DNA from 2 places in the Lysinibacillus sp. NPDC097868 genome. Region 1 is predicted to be linked to the other one. Evidence: riboswitches for the same ligand, from Rfam matches in the RefSeq annotation. Region 1 holds a riboswitch; the other holds the start of a gene.
The links. Region 1 has a riboswitch for cobalamin ahead of ACIQXJ_RS19900 (hypothetical protein). Riboswitches for the same ligand answer to the same signal wherever they lie in the genome.

Region 1 (12,121 bases):
TTAGTTGTGTAATAGTAAAGTAACAAATAATAGAAATAAAAATAACGCTTACTATGTATATAAAAGCAACAGCTATTTTTCGCGACATTTTCCATTTTCTTTTAAAAAACATAACAATAGGTTCTAATAAAAAAGCTGTAACACCTGCTAAAATAATTGGCACGGAGACAGGAATGATAAAATATACGGCTATAAGTAGGCATATAATCGCTAGCGTTCGTATAATCAACTTTCGAGTTATAGTTCTATTCATAAGCTCTCCTTTTATCGTTATTATTAAGTAAAGTGTAACATAAAAAAATTAAAATTTGAAAACGTTCTGAAAGAATGAAGGTAGGGATAAATCATGGAAAAAGAGATTTTGCAACTTTTTAGTAATTTAACAGAGCGTGACCGTGAGATTGAATACGAGTCGTATAGAAAATTGATAAAAATTATGCAAGAACCAGTAGATTGGACATATGCTGTTTGGGAACAGCTTATTAAAGCCCTTACATATACAGATGGACATGCTCGTGCACGGGCAGCACAGTTTTTATGTGCATTAGCAGCAAAAAGTGACCCGGAAGAGCGTGTTCTGGATGATTTTTTAAAAATTTGGGCAGTAACATATGATGAAAAAACAGTAACAGCAAGGCATGCTCTTCAAGCAATTTGGCAAATTGGGCTTGCTGGACAAGTTCAAAGGGATCTAATTGTTTCGTATTTAGCGAAAAGGTTCCAAACATGTATCGATGAAAAGCAACCATCGCGTATTCGATATGATATTATTGTCTCCTTCAAGAAGTTGTTTGATGCTACGAATGATCAAAACTTACTGGATATTGCAAAGAGATTAATAGATGAAGAGCAGGATATAAAATACAAAAAGAAATATAAAACAGCCATCCGTTAAAATAGCGAGATGGCTATTTTTATGCCCAAGTGTGTTGTTTTGAAGAAAGGAAAGTTATTGATTATAATGAAAATAGGAGGATGGATTCAGTGTTTTGTAGGTCTTATATACTGATGTGAGCTATGGTATAAGTGAGAGCTAGAAACTATCTATAAAAAGGAAACACGTAAATATGCAACTGTATATAGCATAATAACAGTATAATTTTGTAAATTAGAAAGGGTCGAGAAAATGGGGATTTATAATTATTTAGTGAAAAAACCTAACGGTGAAATTTTATCAATGGAGACGTATCGAGGAAAGACAATGTTAATCGTCAACACCGCCAACCAATGTGATTTTACATATCAGTTTGAAGATTTACAAAAAATGTATAATAAATACGACAAGGAGAATTTCGTTGTTTTAGGTTTCCCGTGTAATCAGTTTGGGCACCAGAACCCAGAAGATGGAGTGGAGACAACGAAACTTTGCCAAATTAACTACGGGGTAACTTTCCCGATTTTTGAACTAGTTCAGGTTAATGGAGAAAAGACCCATCCGTTATTCAATTATTTAAAGCATGAAGTAGATTTTCGTGAATTCGGAAAAGTGAATATGCAGGAGAAGATGTTAGCTGAAGCTATTATCCAAATTGCACCTAGCTTTTTAGATGGACGTAACATTCGTTGGAACTTTACGAAATTTTTAGTAGATAATCAAGGTAATACAGTTGAGCGCTTTGAACCAACAGATTCACAATTAGATATTGAACAAGCTATTGAAAAAATTTTATAGCTAGCTATTTTAATCAGAATTTTTAGGCTGGAATAACAAATAGCTGATCACTATGTAGAAATAGTGCTAAGTTTTGTATAAATATATTCGAATATTCCACAATCTCACAACTACTCTTTCAAATCAATATATGATAAACTGCTAATCAAGTGAATAATTCTTGCAGAATAATGGTGCTAACTTTAGCATAATCGGGAATTCGGTGTAAAACCGAAGCTGTTTCCGCAACTGTAAGTACAAGAATCATAAAAAATGCCACTGTCGAAAAGGGAAAGTCCCAAGATGGGAAGGTTTTATGATATCGCTACTGCATTGGGTAGTGAGCTGTACGAGCCAGGAGACCGACCTTTATTTAATGTATAAAAACTCTTCGGAAGCTAGGAGGATATACGGCAAATACATAGGCAATGTCGCGTGAGGCGGCACTATATATGCTATTTTCGTCGTTCCCTAGGGAGCGGCGTTTTTTTATGCACCTTAAAGCAAAATATGTTCATGAAAGAAAGAAGGGACTAAGTATGAAAAAAGATGCCCGTTATTCTTGCTACCCGTTCATGCGTGAAAAAATATCTACTGTAGATTTTGAGATTCGTACGGATAGTTTAACAACTCATGTCGGTGTAGCATTGACGGCTGTAAAAGCTGAAGAAGTTGAAGTAGTGGCGACAGATCTATTGACTATTTTGCCAATGGCCTACCATGTAAATGGCTCAGTACGTGGCAAATTAGCGGTAACGGAAGAAGATTTGTTATGGCTTAGCGATCGCTATGATTTTTATGTGGGGCATGTAAAGGAAGAAATTCAGAACTTTGTTTTACCACAAGGTACGGGTGCTGCAACTGCGCTTCATTTATGTCGTAGTGAGGCAAAAAAATCATACCGTGTTCTACATAAAGTTTCTGAGGAAAGAGAAGTACCAGCCATCCTTTTCGATTACTTAGGATTATTGGCTAATGTATTTTTTGTAATGGCTGTATACATGAATCAACAGGCTGGAATTGCTGAAATTCCGTTTATAAGCAAGTCATATCCGATGAAGAAAAAGAAGGAGAATGTGTAAAGTGAAGAAACTATTTAATTTCCAATGGCTTACCGTGTTAATGTTAGCACTTGTATTGACAGGGTGCGGCACAGCAAATGAAGCAAAAAAGGACGATACATCAAAAGCAGGACAACAAGCTGAGCAAACAGGCTACAAAGTGACAGATGATCGCGATGTAGAAGTAGCCTTTGATGCAGTACCAAAAACGGTTGTGTCATTACAACCGAGTAACACAGAAATCCTATTTGCACTAGGTGTTGGCGATAAAGTTATTGGTGCAACTGAATATGATACGTACCCTGAAGAAGCGAAAGATATTGAACGTGTTTCTGATTCTGTAACATTCAACACTGAGCGAATTGTAGCATTAAAGCCAGATGTTGTCATAGCTTATTCAACAGGCAATGCCGAAACATTAGATGCGCTAAAAGGTCTTGAAGATGCAGGCGTAAAAGTATTTGCTATTCAATCAGCAGCATCATTTGAAGATGTATATGGAGATATTCAACAAATTGCTGAAGTGATGGGCGTTAAAGATAAAGGTGAGCAATTAAACGAAAATATTAAAGCAAAAATCGCGGATGTGCAAGCAAAAGTAAAAGGTGTAGAAACACCTAAAAATGTTTACTTAGAAATTAGCCCTAAGCCAGATATTTATACAACAGCAGCTGGTACTTTCCAACAAGAGATTCTTGATGCAGCGAATGTGAACAATGTATTTGGTGATCAAACAGGATGGGTAAAAGTTTCTGAGGAAGATGTTATTGCGAAAAATCCTCAAGTTATTTTAACAACAGTAAACTATGTAGAAGACTCAGTAGGAGAAATCCTTGGGCGTGATGGATGGAATACAATTACTGCTATTCAAGATAAAGCAGTAAATTATATTGATACTGATATTTCAAATCGTCCCGGTCCACGTATTGGTGAAGCTGTTGAGATGGTAGCAAAAGCAGTCTATCCCGAATTATTTAAATAAATATAAATGGTGAAAGCCACTCATTAGAGCTTGTGCCAAAGAGATAAAGTGTTAGATTGACTGCGTTCAATCTAACACTTTTTTGCTGTGAACGTTGTTGTCCGCTATGGTAGATATTTTCCGCTACGTACAGACTTCACGGACTTCAACCGGCGATATTTCCATGTTTACCGACAAATTCATAGACTCTCTGGATTCCTTCTAAAAGGTTTTGTGAATAATTGGTATTATCTTCAGTTGTTCTATAAAATAGAAATATAAATGCTTGCTTAAATAAGGGAGGCGTAGTGGATGACACAGTTTGGCATGAAGGTTATTCCGTTTGAGGCAGTCTTGAATTTCCGTGATATGGGTGGCTATAAGACGCGAGATGGCAGAGTAGTTAAGAATGGATTGCTATATCGCTCAGCTGCACTAGGTAAGATGACGCCGGCGGACAAGGAGCGTTTTGAAGCACTAGGAGTAAAGACAATTTTCGATTACCGAGATCAACAAGAGGCACTAAATAATCCTAACCCCACATTTAAAGGCGCAAAGTATATTCAAATTCCTGCAAAGGGCAATCACGCATTTGAGATGCCGACAAATACCGGCGGCCACAATTTTTATAAGGCTGTAAGCCCAGAGATGTTCCGCGATTTTTATGCACAAATGCCATTTAACAATGCTTCATTTAAAAAATTAATGTCTACAATTCAAAATCCAGATAATTTAGGCCTCGTCCATCACTGTGCCGTAGGAAAAGATCGAACGGGAATTGGCGGTGCGCTCATTTTGCTCGCATTAGATGTACCCGAGGAAACCATTATGCAAGACTATTTAGATACGAATATTTATTTACGCCCTATGATAGAACGAATGGCACAGGCAATTCAAAATACTTTTAATAACCAAGAGCTACAACAGTTCCATGCATTAATGTCTGCACGTGAGGATTATTTGCAAGCAGCCTTTGATGCTATAGATAGTCGTTATGGTTCGAAAACAGTGTTTTTAGAGCAAGAGTTTGGTTTAACAACAGAAAAACGCCAGCAATTACAAGAAAATTGCTTATGCTAATAGGACGCCCTTTCACAGTAAGTCAGTGAGAGGGATTTTTTTGTAAGCTATTCAAAATATTTTTGTATTCGCTATCCTTTACAGTGGCAAATCTGTGATAAGATACAATAGATTTTTATGTAATATAGAGAGAAGTGAAGTTGTTGGGACATGCGATTAGAGAGAAACATTCGGCAGACCAGTTTAGTCTATTCCATTTAACATGGCCGATTTTTTTAGAAGTTTTTTTATTTATGTTAATGGGTTTAGCCGATACATTTATGTTAAGTGCCTTATCAGATAATGCTGTATCAGGTGTTGGCGCGGCAAATCAATACATTCATATTGCGATACTAATTCTTGAAGTGGTAGGTAATGGTGCTGCGATAGTTGTCTCGCAATATTTAGGTTCAAAAAGATTTTTAGAGGCTACAAAGATTTCAGCGTTGGCAATTACGATGAACTTAATTGTTGGATTTATTATGAGTGCTCTGTTTTTCTTAGGCTCAAGCCATTTAATGACGATGATGAATCTGAAGGGCGATGTCTTACAATATGCCCAAAGCTATTTAGTCATAATTGGTAGTTTTATTTTCTTACAAGCTATTATTAATGCATTAGCTGCTATTATTCGTGTACATGGTTGGACGAAGCAGACGATGTATGTATCACTCGGTATGAATGTCGTTCACGTCGTGTTAAACTACGGATTGATTTTTGGTAATTTTGGATTGCCGGAATTAGGTGTGAAAGGTGCTGCGATATCCTCGATAATTAGTCGTGGACTTGCGGTTATTGTATTTTCATGGCTGTTGTATCAGGTAATGGAGATACGTGTGAAAATCGAATACTATTTCACTTTTTCAAAAGAGTATGTTCGAAAAATTTTAAATATCGGGTTACCGTCTGCATTTGAGCAAGTGCTTTACCAATTTTGCCAAATTGTCTTCCTCTATTATGCAACTTATATAGGATCTGAAACGCTTGCAGCAAGACAATATGCAATGAATATTTCGATGTTTACGTACTTGTTTGCGGTGGCAATCGGTACGGGGACAGCTATTATTATAGGTCGCTATGTAGGCGCGGGTAAAAAAGATGAGGCTTATCATCAATTATGGATAAGCGTGCGCTCAGCTTTTATTTTTACAATACTAATGGTAAGTGTTGTGACGATTTTCAGAAAACAGTTAATGAGCATATTTACAGATAATGCAGAGATAATAGCCATTGGTGGGTCTGTATTAGCATTAAGTATTTTATTAGAAACAGGTCGTACGATGAATATCGTTGTTATTAATTCATTACGTGCTTCAGGCGATGCAAGGTTTCCAGTGAAAATTGGCTTTTTATCAATGGTCTGTATGAGTTTGCCACTTGGCTATTTGTTTGTATTTGTATTAGATTGGGGACTAGTAGGGATTTGGTTAGCTATTTCAGCAGATGAATGGATGCGTGCCATTATCGTATACTTTAGATGGAAAAGTCGAAAGTGGGAGCGTTTTGCAATTGTCTCACCTACTGAACAAAAGGAGGCGAATTAAATGGGGGCACTTTCTAAACGTGCTGCAGGAGCGGCATTAATAGATGCAAATATCGGGCTATTTGCTTGTCCGATTTGTCAGGAGTCCATCCAGGTCTATGACCAAGGGAGGCTTACATGTTCAGCAAACCATTCCTTTGATATTGCTAAGCAAGGTTATGTAAATATGCTGACACATAGTGTAGCTTCTAAATATAGTAAAGATCTTTTTGAATCCCGTAAAGCGATTATTGATAGTGGTCTGTATGATCCATTAGAGGAGAAAATAGCAGAGCTAATAGGAGAAGCTAAAACAGTGCTTGATACTGGCTGTGGAGAGGGATCACATTTAGCACGTATACTGTCGCAAAAACAAGGTATCGGCATTGGTATTGATATTGCAAAAGAGGGTATTCTTGCAGCTGCTCGGCATTATCCAGAGCAAATTTGGTGTGTTGGAGACTTAGCAAAAAGTCCTTTTGCCAAGACAAGCTTTGATATCATTTTAAATATTTTATCCCCAGCTAATTATGAAGAATTTAAACGATTACTTACATCAAATGGATGTGTCGTGAAAGTGGTACCACAAAGTGGCTATTTGCAACAATTACGTTCACAACTTTATGCTGACTCGGCAAAAGAAACATACTCCAATGAGCAAACTGTAGAACGCTTTCGTGAAAGTTTTTCAAATGTCACAGTAGAGCGTATAACTTATACGGTGCCACTTGCTTCGGAGCTCGTTCCTGCACTGCTTGAAATGACGCCGATGGGCTGGCATAAGGCGCAACATGCAGAAGTGACTGTAAATGAAATAACGATTGATGTCGATATCCTAGTAGGTCGGGTCTAAATCAAATAGATTTGACTTGGACAATTGCAGTATACAACTCTTTTCGATTACAATGGTAATAACTATTGAATAAGGTAGGAATAAAACAGTGTATAAATTTACGGCAAATCTTGTCAAATTGATATTAAAATTATCGGGTTCAAAAGCACGTGTATATGATGAGGAAAACTTACCGAAGGATGGTGGGTTTATTATTGCATGTACACATACAGGGTATGTAGATATATTAAACTTAGGTGTTGCAGTCTTGCCTCGTGAAATTCACTTTATGGCGAAAAAGCAATTGTTTGATATTAAGGGACTTGGCTGGCTTATTAACCATTTAAACGCCTTTCCAGTTGACCGTGACAATCCAGGACCGAGTGTTATTAAAGTTCCTTCGCAGTTGCTGAAGGAAGGGAAAATTGTTGGGATTTTCCCATCAGGTACTCGAAACTCAGAAGGATCTGATTTAAAGCAAGGTGCTATAACGATTGCACAACTGTCTAAAACACAAATTGTTCCGGCTGCTTACGTTGGAGCGCGAAATGCTGGAGATGTGTTTAAACGTGGGAAAGGTTATCTCATTTATGGTGAGCCGTTTTATGTAACAGGCAAAGGAAAAGAAGGGCGTGAGGAATTTACCCAACATCTTGAACACGAGCTTGTTGCCTTAACAGACGAATTAAATAAACGAATTGTAGCGGATAAAAAATAATACGGACAGCACTCAGAATCAAGTTGATTTTGGGTGCTTTGTCGTAGGGGGCATTTTTAATGATTAATGTACTTTTTGTTTGTCTGGGGAATATTTGCCGCTCTCCAATGGCTGAGGCAGTCATGCGGGATTTAATAGAAAAAGCAAAGTTGAATGACAAAATTAAAGTAGATTCAGCTGCAACAAGCTCTTGGCATATTGGTGAGCCACCACATCGAGGTACACAAGATAAGTTACGAGAATATGGTATCTCCATGATAGGAATACAAAGTAGACAACTACATAAGCGTGATTTTGAGCAATTCGATTACATTATTGGAATGGATGAAAATAATATTCGTAACATTTATACAATGCTTGGTAATCCCGATTCACCAAAAATTTTCCGCTTCTTAGATTTAACGGACCATCGAATGGATGTACCTGATCCATACTATACAGGGGATTTTCAAGAAACTTATGATTTAGTGCTAGAAGGCTGTCGAGCTTTATTAGATAAAATTAAGCATGAGCAAAAGCTATGAACATGTGAGAACGATTAAGAGCCTTGAATTTAAAATATTTCATGCTACATCCTGTTCTGAAAACATTACCTTAAACATTGGTATATCTAGCTTTGTAAGCATCAATATGTTATTATTTGCAGAGTAAAGATACGAAAAGTATTTAAATACCATTTGCAGATGTACAGTTGTACATCTATGATTTTTATAAACTTTATTTTCGAAAGAGAGTGGAAACAATGGGTCGTAAGTGGAACAATATTAAAGAAAAGAAGGCGTCAAAAGACCAAAGCACAAGTCGAGTGAATGCAAAATTCGGTCGTGAAATTTATGTAGCAGCAAAATCAGGGGAACCAGATCCTGAATCAAATCGCGCTCTTAAAGTTGTTCTTGAACGTGCTAAAACTTACAGTGTTCCTAAACATATTATTGAAAAGGCAATCGAAAAAGCGAAGGGTGGCGGCGACGAAAGCTTCGATGAATTACGCTACGAAGGTTTCGGACCAGCTGGAACAATGCTAATCGTTGATGCATTAACAAACAATGTTAACCGTACAGCTTCTGATGTACGTGCGGCATTTGGTAAAAACAACGGCAACATGGGTGTAAGTGGTTCAGTTGCTTATATGTTTGATTCAACAGCAGTTATTGGTTTAGAGGGCAAGACTGCAGATGAAGTACTTGAAATTTTAATGGAAGCAGATGTCGATGCACGTGATATTCTTGAAGAAGAAGAGACTGTTATTATTTATGCGGAACCAGACCAATTCTTTGCTGCACAAGAAGCATTGAAGGCAGCAGGTGTTCAAGAATTTACAGTAGCTGAACTTACAATGCTCCCTCAAACAGAAGTTACATTAACAGGTGATGATGTAGCGAAATTTGAAAAATTAATTGATGCATTAGAAGATCTTGATGATGTACAAAACGTTTACCATAACGCAGATTTAGGTGAATAATTTTTTATTATAAATCAGACCAGTAGCAATCCTTTGCTACTGGTTTTTAACTTGATTCAGCAAAGTCCTCTACTTCTAAATATGAAGGATAATGCTAGGCACTACATTTTCGTGGAGGTTCAAACCACTTCTGAATCAAGTTAAAAAGCCCTTTCGGATGTCACAGATTTAAGGAGGAGAATTGTGCAAACTTTTTTAGCTATCGTTATATTTTTAGTGACGTTATTTTTTGTAATTGTTCAGCCACGTAAATTATCAATCGGCTGGTCTGCATGTATAGGTGCAGCATTTGCCTTAATGCTAGGTGTCGTAACAATCAATGATGTCTTGGCGGTTACCGACATTGTTTGGAATGCAACTTTATCGTTTATAGGGATTATTATCATTTCGCTCATTTTAGATGAAATCGGATTTTTTGAATGGGCAGCATTGCATATGGCTCGACTTGCGAGAGGTAGTGGGATTCGGCTATTTATCTATATAGCCTGTTTAGGAGCGATTGTTTCTGCATTATTTGCAAATGATGGTGCAGCACTAATATTAACGCCAATCGTCTTAGCAATGGTAAGAAAGTTAAACTTAACAGAGCAAAGGGTATTTCCGTTTATCATTGCAAGTGGTTTTATCGCAGATACAACGTCATTACCGCTAGTAATCAGTAATTTAACAAATATCGTGTCAGCTGATTATTTTAATATAGGTTTTATGGAATACGCGGTGCATATGGTCGTGCCTAATATCATTTCTTTAATCGCTAGCATTTTCGTGCTATATGTTTTTTTTAGAAAAATCATTCCGACTCAGTATTCGATGGAAGCATTAGTTCACCCGAATGTCGCTATTCGAGATCAAAAGTTATTTAATATTTCTTGGTACGTTATCGCAATATTATTACTTGGTTTCTTATCGAGCGAGTATTTTACTATTCCAGTGTCATTTATTTTATGTAGTGTTGCAATTATCTTTTTATGGTTGGCACGGAGAAGCAAAAGTATTGATACGAAGAGGGTTATTAAAGGTGCACCATGGAGCATTGTGTTTTTTTCAATTGGTATGTATGTCGTTGTTTATGGTCTAAAAAATGTAGGTCTTACAGGTTTATTAGCAGATTTGTTAGAGCTTACTGTTCAGCAAGGCTTATTTGTAGCGACATTAACAATGGGCTTTGTTGCAGCAATTTTGTCTGCGGTTATGAATAATTTGCCGACCGTTATGATTGATGCATTAGCTATTGCTGAAACAAGTGCAACGGGAACAATTAAAGAAGGACTGATTTACGCCAATGTTATAGGTACGAATCTAGGTCCGAAAATGACACCGATTGGTTCATTGGCAACATTGTTATGGCTTCATATATTGGCGCAGAAAGGCATTAAAATAAGCTGGGGACAGTACTTTAAAATAGGTATTTTACTAACTATACCGACACTTTTCATTACATTACTAGCATTAATTGCTTGGTTAGCAATATTATCGTAGTAAATACTTTTAAATTATAAAGAATATCAAAAAACTATTTTTCTACACTTCGTATCCCTGTAGAAAGATAGTTTTTTTTGTTTGCGAAGAAATGTGTATATTAGCATATTTAAGCGAAAGGGTGAATAATATACACATTTATTGTGAAATACCCATTGTGTAAACTGTAAATCCATTCCATAATATTAATTAATGCATTAAACGATAGAAGTAAAAAGGGGTGTAAAGTATGAAATTTTTACGTTCAATACAGGGGAAATTAATTATCGTTTCAATGGCATTATTAATAGTGCCGAGCTTAATCATTGGTATAGTTAGCTATGGGAAAGCAAAGGATGGGATGGAAGGATTAGGTGAACAAGTCCTTCAAAATAGCGTTGAGTCTACTTTGCAATTAATCGAACTGGCAAATGAAAGTGTAGAAAAAGGCGACATCCCATTAGAGGTTGCGCAGGAAAAAGTACGTGAAGCGCTACTTGGTCCAAAGGATAGTGAGGGAAAGCGACCAATTAATTATCCTGGTAATTTAGGTGAATATGGTTATCTATACGTGTTAGACGATAAAGGGACGCTAACAACACATCCTACTCGTGAAGGGGATAACTTGTGGGATGAACAGGATAGTAGTGGCAAGTATTTTATTCGCGATGTAACTGAACGAGCATTAGAGGGTGGGGGCTTTACACAATATGAATTTGCACTTCCAGGACAGGATGTTTTAGCTGATAAAATCATTTACTCTACAAAAGATCCACATTGGGGATGGATTATAGCATCGGGTACATACATGCAAGATTTTAATAAGGAAGCCAATTCGTTGTTATTAGTTATTGGACTGACACTATTAGGAGCCATTATTATCGGTACAGTTATCGTAATACTTGTTTCGAGACATTTGGCTTTGCCTGTTAAAAACTTGTCGACTCGTGTACGTGAAGTAGCGCAAGGGAATTTAACGGTGGAAATTGAAAACCTACAACGTACAGATGAGATTGGCCAATTAAATACAGGGTTTAATGATATGGTAGATCAATTGAAGACATTAATTACAAATGTGGAAGAATCAATCGCTGAAATTCAATCCACTTCGGCTAATTTAACAGCCGTTGCTGAGGAGACGAATGCGTACGGTGATGAAATTGTGAAAGCTATTAATGAGGTTTCAAGAGGGGCAGTTAAGCAAGCTTCAGATGCTGAAGATACGAATCGCACAGCTATAGCATTTGCTCAGCAAATTGTAGGGCTGCATGATAAAAATGAATTAATGCTAGATGCATCTCAAATTATGAAGCATTCCAATGAAGAAGGGCTTGTAAATTTAAATAGTTTGAAGGGTAAATCACAGGAATCGTCTACGCTTATTAATAATGTACAAA
Region 2 (12,121 bases), on a different contig from region 1:
TGGCATAGATCCAAACCAGACTTTATCAGTTGGTTTGCGTCTTTATATTCCACCAGCACCGAAAACTAGAGCAGAAACATTGGCATATTTAGAGCCAAGAGGGACAGCCGTTAGTGAAGCATTATTAAATTCAGCCCGAGAAGCATCTCCTTATTTAACTTATCTTGCCTTATTTAGCTATGAAGCACGGAGAGACGGGACATTGAAGCAACCTCCAAGAAACGGTGTGTCTGAAATTGCGAAAGACTCAGGAGCAGCTGTTGCAATGGTTGTATCGAATTTGGAGAACTTTCAATTTAGTGGCGACCTTGCAAGAGATATTTTCCAAAGTACCGCAGTACAAGATTTACTTTTTGACAATATTCTTATAGAAGCAAGGCGTTTAGAAAGCATAAAAGATATCCATTTTGACTTCGAAAATTTGCCCCCTGATCAGCGGGAAGCGTATAACAATTTTTTAAGAAGAGCCGTGGAGCGGTTCCATGCAGAAGGGTATACGGTATCAACAGCACTTGCTCCAAAAACAAGTGCCAATCAAAAAGGACCATGGATTGAAGCGCATGATTATAAAGCACATGGGGAGATTGTGGACTTCGTATTGCTGATGACTTATGAATGGGGCTATTCTGCTGGACCCCCTATGGCTGTTTCACCAATTCGCGAAGTTGAGGCGGTTGTCAAATATGCTGTATCAGAAATACCACCAAGTAAAATATTGCTTGGACAAAATTTATATGGCTATGATTGGACACTGCCGTTTGTACAAGGAGGTCCATATGCAGAGGCCGTAAGTCCGCAAAGAGCTATTGAGATTGCAAAAAAATATAATGCAGCTATCCAATATGATTGGAATGCTCAAGCCCCTTTTTTTGAATATTATGATGAGCAAGGAAGAGCGCATATAGTCTGGTTTGAAGATGCACGGTCGATTCAAGCGAAATTCAATTTAATTAAGCAGTACAAGCTTAGAGGTATAGGCTACTGGAAGCTTGGGTTACCGTTCCCGCAAAATTGGTTATTGATAGGCTCAAATTTTAATGTGGTGAAGAAATGACAATGATAGGGATAATGGTATACCCAATCTATTTTCTTCTTATTGGAAATAATCTGTAAATACTATTTCCTATTTTGGGAATATAATATATAATTAGGTAAATTGTATTTTAGGAGGGATATTTTGGGTAAATTTAAAAAGTTGGGGATTATCCTAACATCTACTGCATTTTCTGTCGGAGTACTTTCTCCAATGGCACAAGCTTCTGCTAATGTTAAGGATTCTCCAGAGAGAATAGAGATTCAAGTAGCCTCAACAGAAACAAAGGTAACAAAAAGTACACTTATTAAAAAATTACGTGAGCTTTTCCCAGAAAAGTTCAATTTTTTAACAGATAATGATTTCTATACGGGGCGAGGACATTACTATAACGACGATAAAACGATTCGTTATGATTTGAGCTTCCAAAAAACAGTAAATGGTAAAGATGTGTATGGTAGTATTACTTTTATGGGTGATGATTTAGAGCTAGAAAGTTTCTATTACCAGCCTGCAAATGTTGCAGACGCGCTGTATCCTGCTAAATATTCAAAGGAAGATGCACAAAAAATTGCACAAGATTTCTTGAAAAAATTCCCGAATACAGCAAACTACAAATTGCAAGAAAATGATTTTGATTATGGATTTAATTACACGCGACCATTATCAGAGCCAATTAGTTATGCATTCTCGTATGCACCGACACATAACGGTGTAACACTTAGTAACCATGCTATTTCTATTGGTGTGCTTGCTAATGGTGAAGTTGTAAACGTATATCGCAATTCAAATGTATCTAAAAAGGCAACATTCGATGGTTTAGAACAGAAAAAGAGCGAGGCAGATGTTCTAGCACAAGTTCGTGATAACTTTGCTGTAGAGTTACGTTATTATTTAGACTATAACTATCCATCTGATAAGCGTGAAGTGAAGCTAGTGTATATGCCAACATCGAGCTTCTATGGTGTACATGCATTAACAGGACAATGGCAAACAGCAAATGGCTTCGTGGCACAAGCACCAAGCGTAAAAGGTGTTGAAAAGCTATCTTCAGAACAACTTAATCCGAGAAAACCTGGTATGACGGTTGAAGAAGTAGAAGAATTTGCAAAATCCTTCTTAAAAGTGGACCCTGATAAGGCAAAGCTACAAATTGATATGGTTGATGAAAGAGAAAATGAAAATGGTGAAACACTTTACTCTGTAAATTACATGTATATGTATGAGAATGGTGGATCGGGTGCTTCATTTGAAATTAATAAGGCAACTGGTGAAATTACACAATACTATGACATCAGTAGAGATTTCATGCTGACAGATAAAAAAGCAGAAAAGATTACGAAAGATGCTGCGTTGGCGAAGGCTATTGACTACTTAAAAGAGTGGGCTCCGTCCTATATCCATAACTATGCAAAACCGTTAGATGATTATGGATATGATAATTATAGCAACCAATATGGCTTCTCATTCCCGCGTGTTGTAAACGGGATTCCTGTTGTTGGTGATGAAATTTATGTGAGCGTCGGTACTGACGGTTCATTACGTGGATTAAACATTAATCAACAAAAAATTGATAACTGGCCATCTGTAAGTAAGGTAGTCTCAGCTGATAAGGCAAAGGAAACATTTAGCAATGCGTTAAAGCTGAAGTTACAATACACTAAACAGGATAAAGAAGATAGCAATCATTATGATTTAGTGTATGCACCGTCATATGAGGGCAGCATATATAATCAAATTGATGCACTAACAGGTAAATGGGTAAATAGTGCTGATGATTCAAATAATAAACCGCAAATTTCTCATCCAACAGCTGCAGAGGAATTAAACTACTTATTAGCACAAAATGTGTTGGAAGTGAAAGATCCAGCGAACTTTAATGCTGATACTGCAGTGACGAAAGGTGAAGCATTAAAAATTATTCTTAAATCTTTGACATATGGCTATTATGGCTATGGAAATGAAGAAGAATCATATCAATCGTTTAATAATATTGACCCTAAACATCCGTTATATGGAATAGTTGAACAAGCAGTAAGAATGGGCGTTTTACAACCAGCAGATGAATTTGCTGTTGATGCAACATTGACTCGTCAAGAGCTTGCAGAATGGTTTATTCGTGTACTACGTCTAGAAGGTGCTGCAAAGCATAACGATATTTACAAGTTGAACTTTGCTGATGCAAGTACTATTGATCCGGCATATGCAGGTTACGTAGCATTAGCAAGTGCAATGGGCTTAATCGATGCACAACAAAACAACTTTAATGCAACAGAAAAAGTAAGTTATGCAGATTTAGCTGTTTCAACACTTCGCTTGGCTCGTGCCATTCATGAAAATAATACTGGGCGCAATTACTTCTATTAATACGATTTGATTGATGGTTCTCCATCTATAGAAGATGATAGAAAAAAGGATATCTCCTGTTTTTAGGAGATATCCTTTTTGCGTTTACTTAGTATGTTTTTAGGGAAGAATAATGACAGAAAAGGAGTGGAAAAATGATGCGTAATTATAAAATGTTATTAGTATTCTCATTAGTAGCTGGATTACTTTATGGCTGTAATAAGGATGAGGTAAAGGACGTACCTACGAATGCTCCAACAGGGGAAAACACTAATCAACAGGCTGGTGAAAATGTAACGAATCAAGTGCCCTTTAACTTTATAGAATTTTCATTGGACGTCGATTATTCAGCAACAGAATCTTATGAGGTTGAGTATGAGAATAAGAAGAACGGTATAGAGGCTAAATTGGAAGATGACCGTAATAATGAAAAAATTCAAGGTGATGAGGCTTATACGAAGTTAGAACCATTATTTAAGCAACTAACTTTCGATTCTACAACATCGAATGATGAAGTTATTGAGCAAGTCATTAAAGTGTTTAATATTACAGATGACTATCAATCGATTGAGGTAGAAGTAGAGTTTGCTGATGGAACAGAAAAAGAATTTAAACGAATGAAATAATAGAAGCGCCCTATACACTAATTTGTATAGGGGCTTTTAGCTTTTGAAAAACCTTTTTATTAAATTAATTTAGTTAAAAATGATTGCTGTTAGGGAATATCTGTGATATTATTATCTCGAATTAAAGATATTTAATTTCGAGGTAAATAGAAAGAGGGCATCTTATGAAGGAAGAAAATCGGTGTTTAAAAGCTTTTACGATTATGTTCCGTGCTTATCAATCGATTCAGGATGCGACCAAAAAAGATTTGCTTCAATATGATTTAAACCAGACTGAGTTTGGGGTATTAGATTTTTTATACCACCACGGTGAGCAGCCGATTCAAGTAATTGGTAAAAAAATTTTAATTGCAAGTAGTAGTATTACGTATGTTATTGATAAGCTGGAGCAAAAAAGTTTCGTTTGTCGACGTGCTTGTCCTAAAGATCGACGTGTTACTTATGCATTGTTAACAGATGAGGGACAGGTCTTAATGGATAGAATTTTTCCACTCCATGAGCAAAAGATCAATGAAATTTTTGAAGTATTAGACCAACAGGAGTTGGAAACAATGAATGTAGCTTTGAAAAAGGTCGGTCTTAATGCCATTAATAAATAAATAAATTTTTTTAAACATATATCTCGAATTCGAGATAAATAGGAGGAACTTAATATGAATCATTTAAAAGGAATTCACCATGTAACTGCTATTACAAGTAGCGCAGAAGAAAATTATAAATTTTTCACGTATGTATTAGGCATGCGTTTAGTTAAAAAAACAGTCAATCAGGACGATATTCAAACATATCACTTATTTTTTGCAGATGACAAGGGTAGTGCTGGAACAGATATGACATTCTTTGACTTCCCAAACATACCAAAAGGTGTACATGGAACAAATGAAATCTCTAAAACATCATTCCGAGTGCCAACAGATGCAGCATTAGCTTACTGGGTAAAACGATTTGAGCGCTTAAATGTCAAACATACAGGCATAAAAGAACAATTCGGCAAGCAAACATTATCATTTGTTGATTTTGACGATCAGCAGTATCAACTAATTTCTGATGAAAACAACAAAGGAGTTGCTACAGGTACACCTTGGCAAGATGGTCCTATCCCACTTGAATACGCTATTACAGGATTAGGTCCGATATTTGTGCGAGTTGCAAATTTTGACTATTTCAAAGAAATGCTAGAAAAAGTTATGCTTTTCACAGAAATTGAAGCTGAAGGAGACTTCCACTTATTTGAGGTAGGCGAGGGAGGTAACGGTGCACAAGTTGTTGTGGAATATAACACAATCCTGCCAGCAGCTCGTCAAGGTTTTGGTACTGTGCATCACGCAGCATTTCGCGTAGCAGATCGTGCTGTTTTAAATGAATGGACAGAACGATTAGAAGGCTTTGGTTTCAATACGTCTGGTTATGTTAACCGTCACTTCTTTGAATCGCTATATGCACGTGTAGCACCACAAATCTTATTTGAATGGGCGACAGACGGCCCTGGTTTTATGGGTGATGAGCCTTATGAAACATTGGGGGAAAAACTATCATTACCGCCTTTCTTAGAGCCTAAGCGCGCACAAATTGAAGGGCTTGTTCGTCCAATTGATACTGTAAGAAGTACAGTTTCATTTGAAAAAGAATATGAGTAAGGTGTCATTAATTATTAAGGAACACAATTCTACTAAAGCATAATGGATGATTGGAGTACGTCAAAATGGAATTTACAAAGTTAATTGATAAACGTCGATCGGCAAATAATTTTATAGACGGTGTTGTAATGACGGAGGAGGATATCCGACCAATTTTAGAGGACGTCAAGCTTGCACCTTCAGCATTCAACTTGCAACATACAGAATATATCGTTGTGTTGGATCAAGAATTGAAAGAGAGAGTTCGTGAGGCTGCATATGGACAATATAAAGTACATTCAGCTTCCGGTGTTATTTTAGTATTAGGCGATAAGGAAGCATACAAGCAAACGGCTCACATTAGTCAGGGTATGGTTGATTTAGGTATTATTACAAACTTTGAGCTTGAAGGTCTCATTGATGATAATGCGAAGTTTTACGAAGAACGTGGTGAGGAGTTTATGAAGGAGGACGCGATTCGCAACGCATCCCTTTCAGCTATGCTCTTTATGTTAGCAGCAAAAAATCGAGGCTGGGATACATGTCCAATGATTGGCTTTGATCAACAACAAATGCGCACATTATTGAATGTACCAGCAACACATGAGATTGTCTTGATGATGACAATTGGCAAGGAAAAGGAAAGTAGTCACCGCTTACGTGGGTATCGTAAACCAGTTGAAGAATTTGCAACCTATTATTAGGGCGGTATAAAATAAAAAAGCTTAACAAATATTAATGATAGTAACCATTTAGGAGGAAACAACATGAAAGTAGTAGCAATCGTAGGTAGTATCCGTAAAGAATCTTATAATATGCAATTAGCAAAATTTATACAAAAACGTTATACAGAAAAGCTTGAGCTAGAAGTATTAAGCTTACGTGATTTACCAATGTATGATCAAGATATCGAAAATGAAGCCCCACAAACAGTATTAGATTTTAAAGCAAAAGTAAAAGCAGCTGACGCGGTACTTTGGTTAACACCAGAATATAACGGAACTGTGCCAGGGGTTATGGTGAACGCTATTGACTGGTTATCTCGTGTAGACAAAGTAATGGTTGGCAAACCATCCTTCATGATGGGTGCATCAATGGGTAATTTAGGTACTGTTAAAGCGCAATTACATTTACGTGATATTTTATTCTCACCTGGAATTAATTCTCCATTACTTAGCGGTAATGATGTATATATCGGTGCTGTACACACAAAATTCGATGCTGAAGGCAGTTTAACAGATGAAGGTACTGTGAAATTCCTTGATACAGTAATTGAAAACTTCTTAGACTGGGTTAAAAAATATATTTAATAATAAAAAATGCCAATAAGTATATGATATACTTATTGGCATTTTTTTGAAATGGAGGTTGATTTCCGTTGCGGGCGGACGCTTTCCGCGGGAGTCGCCGCCCGCAACGGAAATCACGAGTGCCTGTCACCTCTCTTAGATTTCTAGCATAATAGCAGCTCCTCAATCGTAAAAATCCACTACGCTTTCCGCGGGCATGATGTAAGCTACAACCGTCGCTGTCGCTCCGCCTGTTGTGTCTTTCATTGCGTGCGTTCTCGCAGGAGTCTACTTGGATTTTTACTTAGTTATAAACATCTTACAGTTTTCAGAATTGTGTGGGTGCCTGGCACCTCTCTTTTTCTTCTGCATAAAATCTTCACACTTTCACGATATCATTTTGAAATATAGGTGGTTAAGGCATGAAAAAACTTTCATTGAAGCTTGGAATAATCTTTTTTATTACATTGTTTTGTATAGAAACATTTATGATGTTTTTTTTACATGTTTCTTTGACTAACTCGCGTGTTGAAGAAGAATTAATAAACTTACAGACAACTGGTAATTCACATCGAACGATTTTAGAGCAAAATTTCGATGAGGAGACGTTATCACATATATTATTAATGGAATCAAGAGAAAATACAGACGTTGTTATCACAGATAATGCTGGAACAACTTTAGCCGCTTCATCTTCACACCCTGAAATACATGCTTATTTAAAGAAGCTTAAGGGTAGAGTGCCTTATAGTGGTCAGGTATTGGAGAAAAATTGGCAGGGTGAAAAATATATTGCAACGATTAGTCCTATCCTAAAACAGCAAAAGACCATTGGCTATGTGTTTATGTTTCAAAATACAGATTCCATTCATGCGTTAATGGAACGATTAAACAAACATTTTCTAATTGTCGGCCTCGTTTCAGGATTGGTGACGATTGCCGTCATTATTGTGTTATCTCGAAAATTAGCCCAACCATTAATGGCTATGAAGGAAGCGACGTTGAAAATGAATAAAGGAGATTTTACTGTCGCCCTTTCCACTAATGGCAAAGATGAATTAAGCGATCTTGCGAATGCCATTCAACAGTTATCCGATGATTTAAATCATTTAAGAGAGGAAAGAAAGGAATTTTTAGCAAGTATCGCTCACGAGCTAAGAACACCTATTACCTTTATAAAAGGCTATACAGATATTCTTTACAAGCGAGATTTAACGGAGCAGGATCGCCAAAAATATTTAGGTATTATTATGGAAGAAACGAATCGACTCTCAACGTTAATTAAAGACTTATTTGATTTAGCAAAAATGGATGAAAACGCGTTTGTAATTAACAAAGAATGTCTTCATTTAGATGAGTTAGTGGCAAGTATAGAGGTGAAGCTAAGACCTGCTTTTCAGGAAAAACAGATTCACTTTTTTGTTGAATGTGAAGAGGGATTAATATTAAGGGCAGATTCAGTAAGGCTAGAACAAATTATGTTGAATCTGTTAAATAATGCTTTGGCTTATTGTTCCTCAGGAGATTCAACTTTCTTAATAGTAAAAAGGCAGAATAACTTAATAAAAATCATTGTTAAAGATACTGGAAAGGGAATTCCAAAGAAGGAATTACCTTATATTTTTGAACGCTTTTATAGGGTAGAAAAATCTCGAGCGCGTGCACATGGCGGATTGGGATTAGGTCTTGCTATTGTTAAAGAACTTGTCCAAGCACACGGAGGAGAAGTAACCGTTGTTAGTGAAGAAAACAAAGGGACTACTTTTGAATTATTATTTAAGGGGTAGGAACGAATGAAAACATTATTATTAATTGACGATGAACCAAGAATGTTAGAGTTACTAACTCTTTATTTAGAACCTTCTTTTCATTGCATAGCCATATCATCAGTTAGAGATGCTTTAGACTATTTAGAAGAGAATCATGTAGATTTAGTATTGTTGGATATTATGATGCCAGATATGGATGGTTGGCAAGCTTGTCAGGAAATAAGAAAGTATTGGAATGTACCGGTAATTATGCTAACAGCAAAAGCAGAACAGGCTGATATTATAAAAGGCTTAAATTTGGGAGCAGACGACTACATTTTAAAGCCTTTCGACGAGGAAGAGTTAGTAGCACGTATACATGCTGTTTTAAGAAGAACAAAAACTGAGGAACCCGTAGTTATTTTTGAAGGGCTACGATTAAATAAAGAATCCGTTGAATTGTCTTTTCAACAAGAGGTTATTCTTTTAACGCCAAAGGAGTTTGCGATGATAGCGCTATTTCTTGAATATCAAAATAAAGTTTTTTCAAGAGAACATTTAATTAATTCAGTTTGGGGCTATAACGTCACAATTGAAGATCGAACAATTGATTCGCATGTCCGCAATTTACGGGAAAAACTGCGAAAAAGTGGCTTTCCTGTAGATGATTATTTACAGACAGTGTGGGGAATCGGCTATAAATGGCATAAGATAGCTGATAAAAAGCAATAGACAAATAATTAGTAACAACCTCTGAAGGAATAAACCTTAGAGGTTGTTTTGTTTTTATTTTGACGCTAGTTCGCTTTCTGTAACCCATTTATGATTTTTCATTTCTTCCCCAGTTGTTGTTAAAGGGAAATCAATCATATAAACAGTCGTTTGTACCGCTTCATCAATGCGAACAGTAGCATTTTCCATGCCTTTCATATGCGTAGCATCTGTTTTAACTTCAGTGCCTGGAGACAATGGGGCAACACCTGGATCTATTAATTCCTCATGTATTACCCATTTATGATTTTCTATTTTCTTTCCACCGGTAGTCGGTTCATAGGAGATAATATAGGCAGTTGTATCATATGCCCCAACAATCGTTGCTTCGGCGCCTGCCATCCCTGCCATATGTCCATCCTTAATAATAGCAGTACTGCCTACAGGGAATTTAGGGTTTTCAGCAGTTTTTAAAGTGGATGGAACTTCACCCGAGCTTGAATGATTCATCTCTTCTCCATGGTCTGCTTCTGCACTATGATCTATTGCTTCACTATTAGTAGGCACCGACTTCGCTGTATCGTTAGAGCAAGCTGATAATATTAGTAAAGCCGTTACTGCCATTAAACTTAGGAACCAGTTTCTTTTTAATACCATATGCATTTCCTCCTTATCATTTATTGTTTTAATGTAACAAGTAAATGTGCAGAAATTATGGATTAAGTTTTGTACAAAAATCCATTGGTATGAAGTTGAAAAGAGGAAAGATTGATTCCTAGATGTAAGGAGCTATAGACTACGATAATTATGTATGATAGAATCGTCATAATTTTAAAATTTCAGAAACTAATGGTGTGACGCTTGTTAACAAGTGCCACTTAAAAGGGAAGTCGGTGTAAGTCCGACGCTGTCCCGCAACTGTAACGAGGAGTTCTATGATGTAGTAGCCACTGTTTTTAGAATGGGAAGGCAATCATAGTAACGTTGAATCGAAGCCAGGAGACCTGCCAATTAGTTTATACCTGTAATGCCCACGAGGATGCAAGCAATTACGGACAATTGATGGATACTTCTCCAACTTTGTTTAACCTAGGGTATTTCTATGCATTCGTGCGTAGAATACCCTTTTTTATTGCTTCGTATTTATCAAGATTGATAAGGAGTTAATAAGCAAATGAATAAAAAATTTATGTTATTTTCATTGACCCTTCTTTTAGTACTGATTGCTTCAATGACGGTTGCTATAATGATTGGCTCAGTGTCAATTACACCACTACATGTATGGAAGGTTATTTTCTCGAAAATTCCTATTTTCTCAAATACGATAGAGCATGATTGGAGCCGCTCACAGGAAATTATTATATGGCAAATACGTGTCCCACGTGTCATGCTTGCAGCTATTGTTGGAGCAGGCTTAGCTATTGCTGGAGCAGCTGTGCAAGCACTTGTCCGTAATTCAATTGCAGATCCATATATTTTAGGTATTTCTTCAGGTGCGACAGTTGGTGCCACGGCTGTCATCATTTTAGGTGCTTTTTCATTTTTAGGTATCTACGCCCTTTCAGTAGCTGCTTTTCTAGGCTCCTTTATAGCAATTGTGTTGGTATTTTTCTTGTCACGTGTAGGGGGGCGTATATCTATTTTCCGTTTGTTGCTAGCAGGAATGGCAGTATCGTTTATCTTATCTGCTACTTCAAATTTTATGTTAATGATGTCTAAGGAAGAGGGCGGTATAAAAGCCGTTATGTATTGGATGCTTGGAAGTCTTGCAGGCGCAAAATGGAGTAATTTATTCATTCCAGCGATTATTTTTTTCATCGTTTTTGGTTTGTTATGGCTTCATTATCGAAATTTAAATTTATTACTACTTGGCGAAGAAGCGGCGGTCACATTAGGTGTTAATCTTCAACAATTTCGAATTCAATTGATACTACTCGTATCTTTACTAACAGGTGTGCTTGTTGCAGTAAGTGGCTCCATTGGGTTTGTTGGTTTAATAATTCCACATATCGTGCGATTAATAGTGGGGTCTAATTATAAATATGTCATCCCTATTAGCGCATTATTAGGAGGGATTTTCTTAGTTTGGGCTGATGCGATTGCACGCGTGATAATAGCTCCAGAAGAAATGCCAATTGGCATCATTACTGCCTTTTGTGGCGGTCCATTTTTCATTTGGCTACTACGCCGTAACAATTATTCATTTGGTGAAGGAGATTAAAGGCTATGACATTAGAGGCGAAGCATGTATCATTCTCCATTCATGATCAGCGCATATTAAAAGAAGTAAGCATTCAAATAAAGGAAAAGCAATTTGTCGGTTTAATTGGTCCTAATGGTAGTGGAAAGTCTACACTATTGAAAAATATGTATCGGTTATTAAAGCCCGAAAGTGGAACTGTATTATTGAATGAGGAAGATATTTTTAAGCAATCAAGTAGAGCAATTGCAAAAAATTTAGCCGTTGTTAGTCAAGAAACACCTGTGTTATTCGATTTTAAAGTCAAAGATTTGGTGAGCATGGGAAGAACGCCACATAAGAAGCTTTTTGAAATGGACGGTAAGGAAGACTTCAATATTGTAAAAGAGGCATTGTCTCAAACGGGTATTGCCCATTTAGAAACGCGCAGCTTTAGTTCTCTTTCTGGAGGAGAAAAAAAGAGAGTGATGGTTGCACGTGCACTAGCACAACAGGCGCAAGTGCTTATTTTAGATGAGCCTACTAATCATTTAGACATTCAGCATCAATTAC

Region 2: linked by a shared signal. The riboswitch ahead of ACIQXJ_RS23390 (FecCD family ABC transporter permease) and the one ahead of ACIQXJ_RS19900 (hypothetical protein) in region 1 are both predicted to bind cobalamin.

What each region holds. Positions count from the first base shown of each region.
Region 1 covers NZ_JBIWBS010000004.1:160,139-172,259, forward strand. Annotated here, with positions in the region: gene ytvI (sporulation integral membrane protein YtvI) at 1-253, opposite strand, end outside; gene ACIQXJ_RS19890 (hypothetical protein) at 347-895, shown strand; gene ACIQXJ_RS19895 (glutathione peroxidase) at 1,127-1,672, shown strand; cobalamin riboswitch at 1,827-2,036, shown strand; gene ACIQXJ_RS19900 (hypothetical protein) at 2,191-2,733, shown strand; gene ACIQXJ_RS19905 (ABC transporter substrate-binding protein) at 2,735-3,694, shown strand; gene ACIQXJ_RS19910 (tyrosine-protein phosphatase) at 3,986-4,753, shown strand; gene ACIQXJ_RS19915 (MATE family efflux transporter) at 4,897-6,276, shown strand; gene ACIQXJ_RS19920 (putative RNA methyltransferase) at 6,277-7,107, shown strand; gene ACIQXJ_RS19925 (lysophospholipid acyltransferase family protein) at 7,196-7,804, shown strand; gene ACIQXJ_RS19930 (low molecular weight protein-tyrosine-phosphatase) at 7,864-8,328, shown strand; gene ACIQXJ_RS19935 (YebC/PmpR family DNA-binding transcriptional regulator) at 8,547-9,266, shown strand; gene ACIQXJ_RS19940 (arsenic transporter) at 9,450-10,745, shown strand; gene ACIQXJ_RS19945 (methyl-accepting chemotaxis protein) at 10,975-12,121, shown strand, end outside.
Region 2 covers NZ_JBIWBS010000009.1:33,421-45,541, forward strand. Annotated here, with positions in the region: gene ACIQXJ_RS23340 (LysM peptidoglycan-binding domain-containing protein) at 1-1,054, shown strand, start outside; gene ACIQXJ_RS23345 (YcdB/YcdC domain-containing protein) at 1,178-3,400, shown strand; gene ACIQXJ_RS23350 (YusW family protein) at 3,535-4,005, shown strand; gene ACIQXJ_RS23355 (MarR family winged helix-turn-helix transcriptional regulator) at 4,170-4,604, shown strand; gene ACIQXJ_RS23360 (ring-cleaving dioxygenase) at 4,659-5,642, shown strand; gene ACIQXJ_RS23365 (nitroreductase family protein) at 5,708-6,325, shown strand; gene ACIQXJ_RS23370 (NADPH-dependent FMN reductase) at 6,389-6,931, shown strand; gene ACIQXJ_RS23375 (sensor histidine kinase) at 7,333-8,697, shown strand; gene ACIQXJ_RS23380 (response regulator transcription factor) at 8,704-9,390, shown strand; gene ACIQXJ_RS23385 (YdhK family protein) at 9,445-10,026, opposite strand; cobalamin riboswitch at 10,203-10,396, shown strand; gene ACIQXJ_RS23390 (FecCD family ABC transporter permease) at 10,544-11,590, shown strand; gene ACIQXJ_RS23395 (ABC transporter ATP-binding protein) at 11,596-12,121, shown strand, end outside.